DNA from 3 places in the Kitasatospora sp. NPDC051702 genome. Region 1 is predicted to be linked to each of the others. Evidence: predicted binding sites of a transcription regulator. Region 1 holds the regulator's gene; each other region holds the start of a gene.
What was found. The regulator HrcA, encoded in region 1, represses chaperone genes, less so after heat shock. The targets are predictions, from matches to a motif close to TTNGCACTCNGNNNNNCNGAGTGCNAA.
Positions count from the first base shown of each region.

Region 2: groL (chaperonin GroEL) is a predicted target of HrcA. The motif match lies at 3,035-3,061, and genes of this name have one in related genera.
Region 3: groES (co-chaperone GroES) is a predicted target of HrcA. The motif match lies at 1,961-1,987, and genes of this name have one in related genera.

Region 1 covers NZ_JBFAZB010000022.1:16,959-22,129, forward strand. The annotation lists gene AB0N04_RS19545 (DUF3097 domain-containing protein) at 1-421, opposite strand, end outside; gene AB0N04_RS19550 (hypothetical protein) at 453-1,037, opposite strand; gene htpX (zinc metalloprotease HtpX) at 1,141-2,061, opposite strand; gene hrcA (heat-inducible transcriptional repressor HrcA) at 2,325-3,359, shown strand; gene dnaJ (molecular chaperone DnaJ) at 3,436-4,578, shown strand; gene AB0N04_RS19570 (16S rRNA (uracil(1498)-N(3))-methyltransferase) at 4,696-5,171, shown strand, end outside.
Region 2 covers NZ_JBFAZB010000030.1:94,212-99,382, forward strand. The annotation lists gene AB0N04_RS24125 (hypothetical protein) at 1-561, shown strand, start outside; gene AB0N04_RS24130 (hypothetical protein) at 792-1,148, opposite strand; gene groL (chaperonin GroEL) at 1,256-2,878, opposite strand; gene AB0N04_RS24140 (cold-shock protein) at 3,223-3,423, opposite strand; gene AB0N04_RS24145 (MoaD/ThiS family protein) at 3,974-4,252, opposite strand; gene thrC (threonine synthase) at 4,294-5,171, opposite strand, start outside.
Region 3 covers NZ_JBFAZB010000010.1:93,539-98,709, forward strand. The annotation lists gene AB0N04_RS11825 (polysaccharide deacetylase family protein) at 1-502, shown strand, start outside; gene AB0N04_RS11830 (methyltransferase domain-containing protein) at 532-1,698, opposite strand; gene groES (co-chaperone GroES) at 2,128-2,433, shown strand; gene groL (chaperonin GroEL) at 2,551-4,179, shown strand; gene AB0N04_RS11845 (LysR family transcriptional regulator) at 4,373-5,171, shown strand, end outside.

The DNA.
Region 1 (5,171 bases):
CGCCCTCGATGCGCAGGTCGTCGCCCCACACGCGTTCGACCAGTTCGGCGTCGTGCCGGCCCTCGACGTAGATCCGCGACTCGCGCGCCACCCGGGCCCGGGCGCCGGGGACGGCGACCGAGCCGGAGGCGGTGCGGCCGGGCGTGCGGGCGGGGGCGGGGCCGGCCGGGCGGACCAGGGTGACCACCCGGCCGTCCAGCAGGAAGCCGCGCGGCACCAGGGGGAACACCCGGTGCTTGCCGAAGCGGTCCTCCAGGGTGACGGTGAAGCCCTCGGCGGTCTTCTCGCAGCGCACCACCGCGCCGCAGAAGCCGGTGGCCGCCTCCTCGACGACCAGGTCCCGGTCGGCCGGCACCTCCGGGGCGGGGGTCTGCTTCTTCCACGGCGGGGTCAGGTCGGGTCCGTACTGGCGGCTGCGCATGCAGGCGACTATAGGGAGTGCGGACGGACCGTCAGAGTCCGGGCGCGCCCCAGACCGGGAACCAGCGGCTGAGGTCCTTCTCCAGCCGCAGGTCGTTCCCGAGCAGGGCGTTGACCTGCAGTTCGAGCGGGCTGTTGCGCCGCTCGCCGCCGCCGGGCATCGGCGCGAAGGGGTAGAAGGTGCCGCGCTTGTACAGGTAGACGAGGGCGAGCGACCGGCCCTGCGGGTCGCGGAAGCCCACCAGCGAGCAGAGCAGCTGCGGCCCGAAGCCGTTCCCCTCCAGCTCGCTGTTGACCGCGTGCAGGTCGTTCACCAGCTCGGGCAGCTCCTCGGGGGTGTGCCGGGCGAGCAGCCAGGAGTAGCCGTAGCCGTCCTTGGAGGCCTCCACCGGGACGCCGCCGCGCTCGGTGTCGGCGTCCAGCAGCTCCCGCACCTGCTGCTCGACCTGGCCGAAGGCCGCGCCCTCGACGGCGGCGAAGCACACCGAGCCGAGCCCGGTGGGGGTGAACCCGGCCCCGGCCTCCAGGGTGAGGGCGGCGGACGGCACGCCGAACAGCTGGTCGAGGTCGGGCTTGACGGGCTTGGTGCGGCCGAACAGGGCGTCCAGGATTCCCACGGTGGTCCTTTCGCGTCGAGGCGGAGGGGTGGCGGGGCGGAGGGGTGACGAGGCGGCGGGCCGGTGAGGCGGCGCGGCGGCGGTGGGCGGGGGAGCCCCGCGGTCAGCGGCCGAGCTGCTCGGAGATCTTCGCCAGCTGGTCCAGCCGCTTCTCCAGCGTCGGGTGGGTGGAGAACAGCTGGGCGGCGGTCTCCCGGGCGCCGAGCGCGGGGGCGAAGTAGAAGGCGTTGTAGGGCTGGGCCTGGCGCAGGTCCTTGCTGGGGATGGCGGCGATCTGCCCGGTGACCTTGGTCAGGGCGGAGGCCAGGGCGCTGGGCCGGCCGGTGAGCTGGGCGGCGGCGCGGTCGGCGGCGAGCTCCCGGTAGCGGGAGAGCAGCCGGGTGAGCAGGAAGCTGATGGCGTAGACGACCATCGACACCAGCGGGATGATCAGGGCGACGATGGCCGCGTTCTGGTCGTTGTTGTTGCGGCCGCCGCCCATGAAGCCGCCGTACACCGCGATCCGGGTCATCGCGCCGGCGAGGACGCCGAGGAACCCGGCGACGGTCATCACCGCGACGTCCCGGTGGGCGACGTGCGACAGCTCGTGGGCGAGGACCCCTTCGAGCTCCTCGGGCTCCAGCCGGCGCAGCAGCCCCGTGGTGACGCAGACCACGGCGTTCTGCGGGTTGCGGCCGGTGGCGAAGGCGTTCGGCATGTCGTTGTCGGCGACCGCCACCCGGGGCTTGGGCATGTCCGCGAGGGCGCAGAGCCGGTCGATGGTGCCGTGCAGCTGCGGGTACTGCTCCGGGCTCACCTGGTGGGCGCCCATCGCCCGCTCGGTGATCTTGTCGCTGAACCAGAACTGGGCCACGAACAGCCCGCCGGAGATGAGGACGATCAGTGGCCAGGCGCCGCGCAGGAGCGCGATCAGCAGGCCGGTGAAACCGACGTACAGCAACCCGATCACGAACATCGTCACGACCATGCGGCCGGTCAGACCGCGGTCGGGCGCGAAACGGGTGTGCTGGCCCGAGCTCGACATCGCTTGCTCCTCCATTCGCCGTCGCTTCCGATGCTGCCACCCGGACGGCCCCACGGCACCACCCCCGCGCCGGGAACTGCGGGCAGGATCACTCCGGCCGGGCCGTTCCTGCCTCAAGGCCCGGGCCTTACACTGGCAGGTACGGTTCTGGCACTCGTAGGTTCAGAGTGCCAGGGCGGTCACCGGATCCGGGGCCTTCCCGGAGCGGTCGGCAGCATCTGTGACACAGACGGACAACGTGCGAAGACGGAGGTGTGTGCCCCATGGCCGGTGAGATCCGCCAGCTGGACGACCGCAAGCTCGCCGTGCTCCGCGCGATCGTCCAGGACTACGTGGGGACCGAGGAGCCGGTCGGCTCCAAGGCCCTGGTGGAGCGGCACAACCTCGGGGTCTCCCCGGCGACCGTGCGCAACGACATGGCGGCGCTGGAGGAGGAGGGCTACATCCACCAGCCGCACACCAGTGCCGGGCGCATCCCCACCGACAAGGGCTACCGCCTGTTCGTCGACAAGCTCGCCGAGATCAAGCCGATGAGCGCCCCCGAGCGCCGGGCGATCCGGCACTTCCTGGACGGCGCCGTCGACCTGGACGACACCGTGGCCCGCACGGTGCGGCTGCTCGCGCAGCTGACCCGGCAGGTCGCGGTGGTGCAGTACCCGTCGCTGTCGCGCTCCACCGTCCGGCACATCGAGCTGGTCGCCCTCGCCCCGACCAAGGTGATGCTGGTGCTGATCACCAACACCGGCCGGGTCGAGCAGCGGATGGTGGACTGCCCGGGCACCGTCGGCGAGACGGTCCTGGCGGACCTGCGGGCCCGGATCAACGCGCGGGCCGCCGGCCAGCGGCTGCCGGACGTGCCGGGGTTCCTGGAGGAGCTCCCGGCGATGTTCGAGCAGGCGGACCGGCCGACCGTCACCACCGTCCTGGCGACGCTGTTCGAGGCGCTCGCCGAGCAGAACGAGGAGCGGATCATGCTGGCCGGCACGGCCAACCTGACCCGCTTCGGCCACGACTTCCCGCTCACCATCCAGCCGGTGCTGGAGGCCCTGGAGGAGCAGGTCGTCCTGCTCCGCCTCCTGGGTGAGACCGCGGACGCCGGGATGACGGTCCGGATCGGGCGCGAGATCGCCTACGAGGGGCTGAATTCCACCTCGGTGGTGTCGGTCGGTTACGGTTCGGGCGACGAGAGCGTGGCCAAACTGGGTGTGATCGGTCCGACCCGGATGGACTATCCGGGCACAATGGGGGCGGTGCGTGCGGTGGCGCGGTACGTGGGTCAGATCCTGGCCGAGTCGTAGCAATCGACCGCCGTTGCACGGGTAACGGCGGTGTCCAGTCGCAGCACTTCTACAGGCGGAACAAGCGGAGCATTTGGTGGCCACGGACTACTACGCGGTACTCGGCGTCCGACGGGATGCGGGGCAGGACGAGATCAAGAAGGCGTTCCGGCGCCTGGCACGCGAACTGCACCCGGACGTCAACCCGGACCCGAAGACGCAGGAGCGGTTCAAGGAGATCAACGCCGCCTACGAGGTGCTCTCCGACCCGCAGAAGCGCCAGGTCTACGACCTCGGCGGCGACCCGCTGTCCCCGGGCGGCGGCGCGGGCGCGGGCGGCTTCGGCGCCGGCGCGGCCGGATTCGGCTTCTCGGACATCATGGACGCCTTCTTCGGCGCCGCGGCCGGCCAGCGCGGACCGCGCTCGCGGACCCGGCGCGGGCAGGACGCCATGATCCGGCTGGAGATCACCCTGGAGGAGGCCGCGTTCGGCACCACCAAGGAGCTCCAGGTCGACACGGCGGTCACCTGCACCACCTGCAGCGGCGAGGGCGCGGCCCCCGGCACCTCCGCGCAGACCTGTGACATGTGCCGCGGCAAGGGCGAGGTCTCCCAGGTCACCCGGTCCTTCCTGGGCCAGGTCATGACCTCCCGCCCCTGCCCGCAGTGCCAGGGCTTCGGCACCGTCGTGCCGACCCCGTGCCCGGAGTGCGCCGGCGACGGCCGCGTGCGCGCCCGCCGCACCCTGACCGTCAAGATCCCGGCGGGCGTCGACAACGGCACCCGGATCCAGCTGGCCGGCGAGGGCGAGGTCGGCCCCGGCGGCGGCCCGGCCGGCGACCTGTACGTCGAGATCGCCGAGACCACCCACACCGTCTTCCAGCGGCGCGGGGACGACCTGCACTGCACCGTCACCATCCCGATGACGGCGGCCGCGCTCGGCACCCAGGTGCCGCTGCAGACCCTCGACGGGCTGGAGGAGGTCGACATCCGGCCGGGCACCCAGTCCGGGCAGTCGATCCCGCTGCACGGGCGGGGCATCACCCACCTGCGCGGCGGCGGCCGGGGCGACCTGATAGTGCACGTCGAGGTGCAGACGCCGACCAAGCTCGACGCCGAGCAGGAGGAGCTGCTGCGCCGGCTCGCGGTGCTGCGCGGCGAGGAGCGGCCGGCCGGCCAGTTCGCGCCGGGCCAGCAGGGCCTGTTCTCGCGCCTGAAGGACGCGTTCAACGGCCGGTAGCCGTCCGCGCGGGGGTGCCGGGGATCCGCCCGGCACCCCTTTCGCGTGCCCGCCCGGTTTCGCGTGCCCGCCCAGCCGGAGCGCCCCCGCTCCGCCCCACCACCGGAGGTTCCCCGCATGACCGCCCCCGTCTTCGTCGTCGAGACCGAGCGGATCGCCGCCGCCGCGCCCGGCACCGTGGTGCGCCTGGACGGGCCGGAGGGGCGGCACGCGGCCGCGGTGAAGCGGCTGACCGCCGGTGAGGCGGTGACCCTCGCCGACGGCCTGGGCCTGGGCGTGGACGGCACGGTCGCCGAGGTGCTCGGCAAGGACGCGATCGACGTCGCGGTGGCGGCGGTGCGCCGGGAGCCGGAGCCGGCGCCGGCGCCGCGGATCGTCGTCGTCCAGGCCCTGCCCAAGGGCGACCGCGGCGAGCTGGCGGTGGAGACCATGACCGAGGTCGGCGTGGACGTGGTGATCCCGTGGTCCGCCTCCCGCTGCATCACCCAGTGGAAGGGCGACCGGGGTGCCAAGGCGCTCGCCAAGTGGCGGGCCACCGCCCGGGAGGCGGGCAAGCAGTCCCGCCGGCTGCGCTTCCCCGAGGTGCGCGAGCC
Region 2 (5,171 bases), on a different contig from region 1:
CGGGAGCTGCTGCGCCGCTGGGCCGAACCGCAGCGCCGCTACCACACCCCCGAGCACCTGCGGGCCGTGCTGCGGCACGTCAACGAGCTCGCCGGGCACGCCGCCGACCCGGACGCCGTCCGGCTCGCGGCCTGGTTCCACGACGCCGTCTACCGGCCCGACCGCTCCGAGAACGAGGAGCGCAGCGCCGCCCTGGCGGTCCGCGCGCTCACCGCCGCCGGCCTGCCCGCCGCGCGGGTGGCCGAGGTCGAACGGCTGGTCCTGCTCACCGTCACGCACCGCCCCGAGCCGGGCGACCGCGACGGCGAGGTGCTCTGCGACGCGGACCTCGCCGTGCTCGGCGGCAGCCCCGGGGCGTACGCCGCGTACGCGGCCGCCGTCCGGGAGGAGTACGCCTTCGTCCCGGAGCCCGACTTCCGCGCCGGCCGGGCGGACGTCCTGCGCCGGCTCCTCGCGCTGCCCGCGCTCTACCGCACCCCGGCCGCCCTGGCCCGCTTCGACGCCCCGGCCCGCGCCAACCTGGCGGCCGAACTGGACCGGCTGGCGTCCGGCGGGGCCTGAGAACGGCACCCGGCCACGGCGTGTCCGACAAGACACGCCCCAGGGCGTGTCTTTCGGATCACGTCGGATCAGCGGGCGTCGTTGGGGTGCGTGCATCGGCGGCGCCGAGGAGGGAGTCCATGCGGAGCATCGGCGACTGACGAGAAGCCGGCGTGGGGGTACCCCCGGCCGAAGGCTGGGGGAGTGCGTGCCCCGGCGGCGACCGCCTGGCGTGATCCGAAAGACACGCCCTAGGCGAGTCCCCCGACCGGCGCGACCACCGCACCGTGCTTGCCGCACACCCAGTGCGGCTCCGGCCCCAGCTCGGGCTCCACGCTGAGCGCGTGCGGGTCGCCGTCGGCGGCGCAGTCGGCGCACAGCGGCCAGCGGCCGTAGGCCTCCAGCAGCGCGTCCTGGACGTCCTGGGCGACCAGCCCGAGCACGTACTCGGTGCCGTCCGGCCACTGCTCGAGCCACCAGCGGCGGTGGGTCACGGCCTGTTCCACCAGGGAGACGACGGCGGCGTCCGCCACGTCCCGCGCGGTGAGGTCGGCCAGGATCAGGGCCCGCGCGTTGTGCAGGGCGGTCTCGATGTCGTCGGAAGCCATCTGTCCATTCTCCGGTAGTGCGCCGCTGGAACGCCGTGTGGGCGGCCCCCCGAAGGGGACCGCCCACACGATCGGGATTCGACCGATCCGATCTCAGGAGATCAGGATCAGAAGTCCATGTCACCGCCCGGCATGCCGCCGCCGGCGGCCGCGGCGGCCTTCTCCGGCTTGTCGGCGATGACGGCCTCGGTGGTGAGGAACAGCGCCGCGATGGAGGCGGCGTTCTGCAGCGCGGAGCGGGTGACCTTGGCCGGGTCGATGATGCCCGCGGCGACCAGGTCGACGTACTCGTTGGTGGCGGCGTTCAGGCCGTGACCGGCGGGGAGGTTGCGCACCTTCTCCACCACGACGCCGCCCTCGAGGCCGGCGTTGGTCGCGATCTGCTTGATCGGGGCCTCGAGCGCGACCTTGACGATGTTGGCACCGGTGGCCTCGTCGCCGTCCAGCTCCAGCTTGTCGAAGGCGACACCGGCCTGCAGCAGCGCGACGCCACCACCGGCGACGATGCCCTCCTCGACGGCGGCCTTGGCGTTGCGGACGGCGTCCTCGATGCGGTGCTTGCGCTCCTTGAGCTCCACCTCGGTGGCCGCGCCGGCCTTGATGACGGCCACGCCGCCGGCCAGCTTGGCGAGGCGCTCCTGGAGCTTCTCGCGGTCGTAGTCCGAGTCGCTGTTCTCGATCTCGGCGCGGATCTGGTTCACGCGGCCCGCGACCTGCTCGCTGTCGCCGCCACCGTCGACGATGGTGGTCTCGTCCTTGGTGATGACCACCTTGCGGGCGGTGCCCAGCAGGTCGATGCCGGCGTTCTCCAGCTTGAGGCCGACCTCCTCGGAGATCACGGTGCCACCGGTGAGGATGGCGATGTCGCCGAGCATGGCCTTGCGGCGGTCGCCGAAGCCCGGGGCCTTGACGGCGACGGACTTGAAGGTGCCGCGGATCTTGTTCACGACCAGGGTCGACAGGGCCTCGCCCTCGACGTCCTCGGCGATGATGACGAGCGGCTTGCCGCTCTGCATGACCTTCTCCAGCAGCGGCAGCAGGTCCTTGACCGAGCCGATCTTGGAGTTGGCGATGAGGATGTACGGGTCCTCGAAGGTCGCCTCCATGCGCTCCAGGTCGGTCGCGAAGTAGGCGGAGATGTAGCCCTTGTCGAAGCGCATGCCCTCGGTGAGCTCGAGCTCCAGACCGAAGGTGTTGCTCTCCTCGACGGTGATGACGCCTTCCTTGCCGACCTTGTCCATGGCCTCGGCGATCAGCTCGCCGATCTGGGTGTCGGCGGCCGAGATGGAGGCGGTGGAGGCGATCTGCTCCTTGGTCTCCACGTCCTTGGCCTGGGCCAGCAGCTGGTCGGAGACGGCGGCGACGGCCTTCTCGATGCCGCGCTTCAGGGCCATCGGGTTGGCGCCGGCGGCGACGTTGCGCAGACCCTCGCGAACCAGGGCCTGGGCGAGCACGGTGGCGGTGGTGGTGCCGTCACCCGCGACGTCGTCGGTCTTCTTGGCGACCTCCTTGACGAGCTCCGCGCCGATCTTCTCGTACGGGTCCTCGAGCTCGATCTCCTTGGCGATGGAGACACCGTCGTTGGTGATCGTGGGGGCGCCCCACTTCTTCTCCAGCACGACGTTGCGGCCCTTGGGGCCGAGCGTGACCTTCACTGCGTCGGCGAGCTGGTTCATGCCACGCTCAAGGCCGCGGCGAGCTTCCTCATCAAAGGCGATGATCTTGGCCATCAGAAGTGGTCCTCCGGGACACGGTCGACTGCTCGGACCAAGGGGTGCCCGCGACGGACGGCCCTGGTGTGCGGGGGTCTTTTCCCCTACCGCTCCCGGGGGCCTCACCGACCCGGTCCGCTGTCACTCTCACGCTGTGAGTGCTAACGCCAATGATTAGCACTCCGGGTGGTCGAGTGCAAGCCCAATCGCGATCCCGCGAGCCGTCCGGCGCGATCCCGGGGGCCCCCGCAACTCCCCGCCCGGGAACGCCGACGGGCCCGCACGACGCGTGTCGTACGGGCCCGCCGAGAAGCGAGTGGTCACCAGCCGTGGGCCGCGCCGAGCTCCTGGAGCCGAAGAGGTCAGACCGAGCGGACCATGTCCGCCTGCGGGCCCTTCTGTCCCTGGGAGATCTCGAACTCGACCCGCTGGCCCTCCTCGAGGGTGCGGTAGCCGTCCATCTGGATCGCGCTGTAGTGGACGAAGACGTCCGCACCACCGTCGACCGCGATGAAGCCGTAGCCCTTCTCCGCGTTGAACCACTTGACGGTGCCCTGAGCCATTCCGAACTCCCCTAGTGCTGTGCTGGCCCTTCACGCGCCCGCAGGTCGCGGGCCCGGGTCTGGTTTGGAGGCCGGCCCGGGGAACCCCCCCTGGGCGCAGCCGTGCACGCCGCAATCCTCCGCCGGGGCGCCTGACGGCATCCTGTGAGCGGCTGACTACGTCGACCGCCGCTGAATGTATCCGGATCGACGCCCTCTGCAACAGGGTCAACTGCGGGGAATTCCGGGTGCGCACCAGGGGACACTGCGGGCGGAATCGGAATGAACTCGGCATTTGACGCCGGACATAGCGGACGAATTACTACAGATCACCGCGCGAATTCTGACATCGGCCTGACATGTTTCGCAGCGCCGGGGCCCAGCGGGTCTCAACGGCCGGACGGCGGTCCGGCGAATCGCGGGGGAGGATGAAGAGAATCCCTTTTCCCAGCCGAGCCACACTCTACTCCGACTCCACCGGGATATATTCCCGCCGAAATGCGCACGGCCGCCCACGCGCACGGAGAGCGGAATTCCGTGCGCGCGGGCGGCCGGCCCGGGCGGGTGCGGCTCAGCAGCCGCCGGCCACCGCCGGGATGATCGAGACGCCGGCCCCGTCCGCGACCTCCGTCGCCAGGCCGTCGGCGAAGCGCACGTCGTCGTCGTTCACGTAGACGTTGACGAAGCGGCGCAGCTTGCCGGTGTCGTCCAGGATGCGGGCGGAGATGCCCGCGTGGTTCTTCTCCAGGTCGGCGATGACCTCGCCGAGGGTGGCGCCCTCGGCGCTCACCTCGGCGGCGCCGCCGGTGTAGGTGCGCAGGATGGTGGGGATGCGGACGTTGACGCTCATGGCTCTCCTAGCGGGGGTGCGGCCCAGCGGGTGGGGGTGGTTCAGGCGGACGCGAGGCCGGCGTCGCGGAAGGACGCCAGGGTCGGGCGGATGACGGCGGTCATGCCGGCCCCGGCGACGGCGTCCAGGGTCTTCAGGCCGTCGCCGGTGTTGATCGCGACGGTCTCCTTGGCCGGGTCGAGCTGGCCGGTCTCCACCAGCTTCTTCAGCACGCCGACGGTGACCCCGCCCGCGGTCTCGGCGAAGATGCCCTCGGTCCGGGCCAGCAGCCGGATGGCGTCCACCACCTCGGCGTCGGTGACGTCCTCGACGGCGCCGCCGGTGCGCCGGGCGATGTCCAGCACGTACGGGCCGTCCGCCGGGTTGCCGATCGCCAGCGACTTGGCGATGGTGTCCGGCTTGACCGGCCGGATCACGTCCTGGCCGGCCTTGAACGCGGCCGACACCGGCGAGCAGCCCGCCGCCTGGGCACCGAAGACCTTGTACGGCCGGTCCTCGACCAGGCCGAGCCTGATCAGCTCCTGCAGACCCTTGTCGATCTTGGTCAGCTGGGAGCCCGAGGCGATCGGGATGACGATCTGCTCCGGCAGCCGCCAGCCGAGCTGCTCGCAGATCTCGTACGCCAGCGTCTTGGAACCCTCCCCGTAGTAGGGGCGCAGGTTGACGTTGACGAAGCCCCAGCCCTCACCGGCCGGGTCGCCGATCAGCTCCGAGCAGAAGCGGTTCACGTCGTCGTAGTTGCCCTCGATGCCGACCAGCTCGCCGCCGTACACCCCGGCCATGACGACCTTGCCCTGCTCCAGGTCGTGCGGGATGAACACGCAGGACCGGAACCCGGCCCGGGCCGCCGCCGCACCCACCGCACCGGCCAGGTTGCCGGTCGACGAGCAGGACAGCGTGGTGTAGCCGAAGGCCCGGG
Region 3 (5,171 bases), on a different contig from region 1:
GGTGCCGATCTCGATGTTCCTGACCAAGGACATCGTCAAGAACGACTACGGCTACTTCAAGCCGCTGCAGGCCCTGGGCAACCACATCCAGAACCACACCGTCAGCCACCCGGTGATGAGCAAGATCCCGCCGGAGAAGCAGAAGTCCGAGATCTGCGACGACCAGGCCGCGCTCACCCAGCAGTACGGCACCGCCCCGCTGCTGTTCCGCCCGCCCTTCGGCGACGGCGCCAACACGCCGACCCTGAACACCTCGGTGCAGCAGTGCGGCCCGCGCGCGATCGTGCTGTGGCGCGAGTCGATGCAGATCCACGACATGCAGTACCAGGCGGCCGACAAGAAGCTGAAGTCCGGTGACATCATCCTGGCGCACTTCCGTGGCCCCAAGGAGCTCAAGGGCGCCACGATGACCCAGATGTTCGCCGACCTGCTGGCCCGGATCCAGGAGCAGGGCTTCTCGGTGGCCCGGCTGGAGGACTACATCCAGCCCCCGGCCTCCTAGGAGCCGTCCGGGAGCCGCCCGGCGGCCCGTCAGGCCGGGTGGCCGAGCATCATCAGCGGGCCGTGGTCGGTGCGGCTGAGGATCACCGTGACGGAGTTCGGGCCCGAGGGCTTGAGCTGGCGGCGCAGCTCCTCCGGGGTGATCGCCATCCCGCGCTTCTTGATCACCACCGTGCCGACCCCGCGCTCGCGCAGCAGCGCCTTCAGCTTCTTGATGTGGAACGGCAGCACGTCGGTGAGCTCGAAGGCGTGCGCGTACGGGGTGGGGACCAGGCGGTCCGAGGTGAGGTAGGCGATCTTCGGGTCGATCAGCCGGCCGCCCACCTGCTCGGCCACCTCGGCCACCAGGTGGGCCCGGATCACCGCGCCGTCCGGCTCGTACAGGTAGCGCCCGACCGGGCCGGCCGGCGGGTCGGGCAGGTCGCCGCCGGTCAGGCTGGCGGCCTGCGGCAGCAGGGTGGCGCGGTGCGGTCGGGAGGCCCCGGTGCCGAACCAGAGCACCGCCTCCTTGACGTCGCCGTGGTCGGAGACCCACTCCGCCTCGGCGTCGGCCGGGACGGCCTCGTGCGGAATGCCCGGGGCGACCTTCAGCGCGCCGATCGGGGTCCGGCGCCCGGCCTCGATCGCCCAGGACAGCGGCGGGGCGTACGCCTCGGGGTCGAACACCCGGCCGCGGGCGGTCCGCCGGGCCGGGTCGGTGAACACCGCGTCGTAGCCGGTCACGTCCACGTCGGCGACGTCCGCGCACTCCACCCGGACCAGGTCGGACAGGCCCAGCGCGGCCGCGTTGGCGGCGGTGGCCGCGCAGGCCGCCGGGTCCCGGTCGACGGCCAGCACCTCGATGCCGGCCCGGGCCAGCGCCAGGACGTCCCCGCCGATGCCGCAGCACAGGTCGGCCAGGCGCCGGACGCCCAGGTCGGCGAAGCGGCGCGCCCGCCACTCGGCCACGCTGCGCCGGGTGGACTGCTCGACGCCGTTGGGCGTGAAGTACATGAGGTCGGCGTCCGCCCCGAACTTCGCCCGCGCCCGCTGCCGCAGCCGGGCCTGTCCGAACGCCGCCGACACCAGCTCCGCCGGGTGCCCCCGCCGCAGCCGGGTGGCCAGCGCCAGCTCCTCCTCGGGCGCGAACTCGCGCAGCTCGGCGAGCAGGGCCTGGCCTTCGGCGGTCAGCAGGGGCTGGAGGTTCTCGGTGTCCACGGGCCCATTCTGACCGGTTCCGGAGGAACCCCGCGGATCCCGGCCGGCCGCGGCGGAGCGGGAGGGCGGGGCGGGCCCGGGCGCCGGCGCCGACCCGGATCCCGGTCGGCGCCCGGCGGTTTCGGACCGGCCGCCGCGGAGCAGGAAGGCGGTGACCGGCACGGCGCCGGGCAGCGGGCCGGGCGACGCCTCCCCGGCCCGGCCGCCCCGGGCGCACACGTGTACGACCACCCGTCCGTTGCCGGGATCCGCGGGCGCGCCGTTGGCACTCTGGTTGACTGAGTGCTAACACGGGCCTATGGTCGTCCTTGGCACTCCCCACTGGGGGAGTGCTAACGCGAAGACGCGTGCCTGACCCCCGCGACGGCAGGCCCGCAGGTTCGCTCCTACCCGTTAGAAACCCCGTAATCTCCGAAGGGGAGCTCGGACGTGACCACCAGCAGCAAGGTTGCCATCAAGCCGCTTGAGGACCGCATCGTGGTCCAGCCGCTCGACGCCGAGACCACCACGGCCTCCGGCCTGGTTATCCCGGACACCGCCAAGGAGAAGCCCCAGGAGGGCGTCGTCCTGGCCGTCGGCCCGGGCCGCTTCGAGGATGGCCAGCGTCTGCCGCTCGACGTCGCCGTCGGTGACATCGTCCTGTACTCGAAGTACGGCGGCACCGAGGTGAAGTACCAGGGCGAGGAGTACCTCGTCCTCTCCGCCCGCGACGTTCTCGCCATCATCGAGAAGTAAGTCGTCCCGACCCGCCCCGGATCCGTGTCACTTCGTGACAGTGGCCCGGGGCGTGGTCGTTGGTTCACGTAATCCGGCGACCGGTGGGCCGGTCGCAGCCCCGAAGGAATAGGGAACATGGCGAAGATCCTGCAGTTCGACGAGGACGCCCGCCGCTCGCTGGAGCGCGGTGTCAACAAGCTGGCCGACACCGTCAAGGTGACCATCGGCCCCAAGGGCCGCAACGTCGTCATCGACAAGAAGTTCGGCGCCCCGACCATCACCAACGACGGTGTCACCATCGCCCGTGAGGTCGAGCTGGACGACCCGTACGAGAACCTCGGCGCGCAGCTCGTCAAGGAGGTCGCCACCAAGACGAACGACGTCGCGGGTGACGGCACCACCACCGCCACCGTGCTGGCCCAGGCCCTGGTCAACGAGGGCCTGCGCAACGTCGCCGCCGGTGCCGGCCCGGCCGCCCTGAAGAAGGGCATCGACAAGGCCGTCGCCGCCGTCTCCGAGCACCTGCTGTCCGTCGCCCGCGAGATCGAGGGCAAGGACGACGTCGCCGCCGTCGCGTCCCTCTCCGCGCAGGACACCCAGGTCGGTGAGCTGATCGCCGAGGCGATCGACAAGGTCGGCAAGGACGGTGTCATCACCGTCGAGGAGTCGAACACCTTCGGCGTGGAGCTGGACTTCACCGAGGGCATGCAGTTCGACAAGGGCTACCTGTCGCCGTACTTCGTCACCGACGCGGAGCGTCAGGAGGCGGTCCTCGAGGACCCGTACATCCTGATCAACCAGGGCAAGATCTCCTCCATCCAGGAGCTGCTGCCGCTGCTGGAGAAGATCCTGCAGGGCGGGGCCTCCAAGCCGCTGCTGATCATCGCCGAGGACGTCGACGGCGAGGCGCTGTCCACCCTCGTGGTGAACAAGATCCGCGGCACCTTCAACGCCGTCGCCGTCAAGGCCCCGGGCTTCGGCGACCGCCGCAAGGCGATCCTCGGCGACCTGGCCACCCTGACCGGCGGCACGGTCATCTCCGAGGAGGTCGGCCTCAAGCTCGACCAGGTCGGCCTGGACGTGCTGGGCACCGCCCGCCGCGTGACCATCACCAAGGACGAGACCACCGTCGTCGACGGCGCCGGTGACGCCGAGGCCGTCGCCGGCCGCGTCGCCCAGATCAAGGGCGAGATCGCCGCGACCGACTCCGACTGGGACCGCGAGAAGCTGCAGGAGCGCCTGGCCAAGCTGGCCGGCGGCGTCTGCGTCATCAAGGTCGGCGCCGCCACCGAGGTGGAGCTGAAGGAGCGCAAGCACCGCCTCGAGGACGCCATCTCGGCGACCCGCGCCGCGGTCGAGGAGGGCATCGTCGCCGGTGGTGGCGCCTCCCTCGTCCACGCCGCCAAGGTGCTGGAGGACGGCCTGGGCCTGTCGGGCGACGAGGCGACCGGTGTCGCGGTCGTCCGCAAGGCGCTGCACGAGCCGCTGCGCTGGATCGCCCAGAACGCCGGCCTCGAGGGCTACGTCATCACCCACAAGGTCGCCGAGCTGGAGACCGGCCACGGCTACAACGCGGCCACCGGCGAGTACGGCGACCTGCTGAAGGCCGGCGTCATCGACCCGGTCAAGGTCACCCGCTCCGCCCTGGAGAACGCCGCCTCGATCGCCTCCCTGCTGCTCACCACCGAGACCCTCGTGGTGGAGAAGAAGGAGGAGGAGGCCGACAACGGTCACTCCCACGGCGGCCACGGCCACTCGCACTGACGCCCGAACCGTCTGACCGGAGGCCCGGCCGCACCCCTCACGGGGCGCGGTCGGGCCTTCCGGCTGTGTTTTCGCCCGCTCGCGGGAGGAGGGCTCGGGGCGGGGCCGTCGGCCGTTGGCCTTCCGGCTGTGTTCCATCCTTCAACTATCAGCAGAATTTTGCGCACAGCAAAGATTGCCTTATAACTGAGGCATGATCGAGGCCCGCCACCTGCGCGTCCTGCGTGCCGTCGCCCGCACCGGCTCCTTCTCCGCCGCCGCCCGCGAGCTGGGGTGCACGCAGCCCGCCATCAGCCAGCAGATGAAGGCCCTGGAGAAGTCGGTGGACACTCCGCTGGTGGTCCGTTCGGGCCGCGGCATGCAGCTCAGCGAGGCCGGGCGGGTGCTGCTCAAGCACGCCACCGGGATCCTGGCCGGGCTCTCCGCGGCCGAGGAGGAGGTGGCCGCGATCGCCGGGCTGCGGGCCGGGCGGGTGCGGCTGGTCTCGTTCCCGACCGCGAGTTCCACCCTGGTGCCGCCCGCTGTCGCCCGGCTGCGGGACGGCCATCCGGGGGTGCGCGTGTCGCTGGTCGAGGCGGAGCCGCCGGAGTCGCTGGCGATGCTGCGCGGCGGTGAGTGCGAGATCGCGCTGGCCTTCCGGTACCCGCAGTCGAACGGTGCCGCGGCGCTGCCGGCGCCCGCCCACGGGACGCCGCGCGAGGCGCGGGCCGAGGCCAACCTGGAGGCGCAGCAGCTGAGCGCCGGCACCGACTGGTCCGATCTGGTGGTCACCCCGCTGCTCGACGACCCGCTGGTGGGGCTGCTGCCCGCCGCGCACCCGCTGGCGGGCCGCGGCGGGCCGGTGGGGCTGGCCGAGCTGGCGGAGGAGCAGTGGATCGCGGGCTGCCCGCAGTGCCGGGGGCACCTGGTGGAGCTGTGCGCGGGGGCGGGCTTCGAGCCGCGGATCGACTTCGCGACCGACGACTACCCGGCGGTGGTCGGCCTGGTGGCGG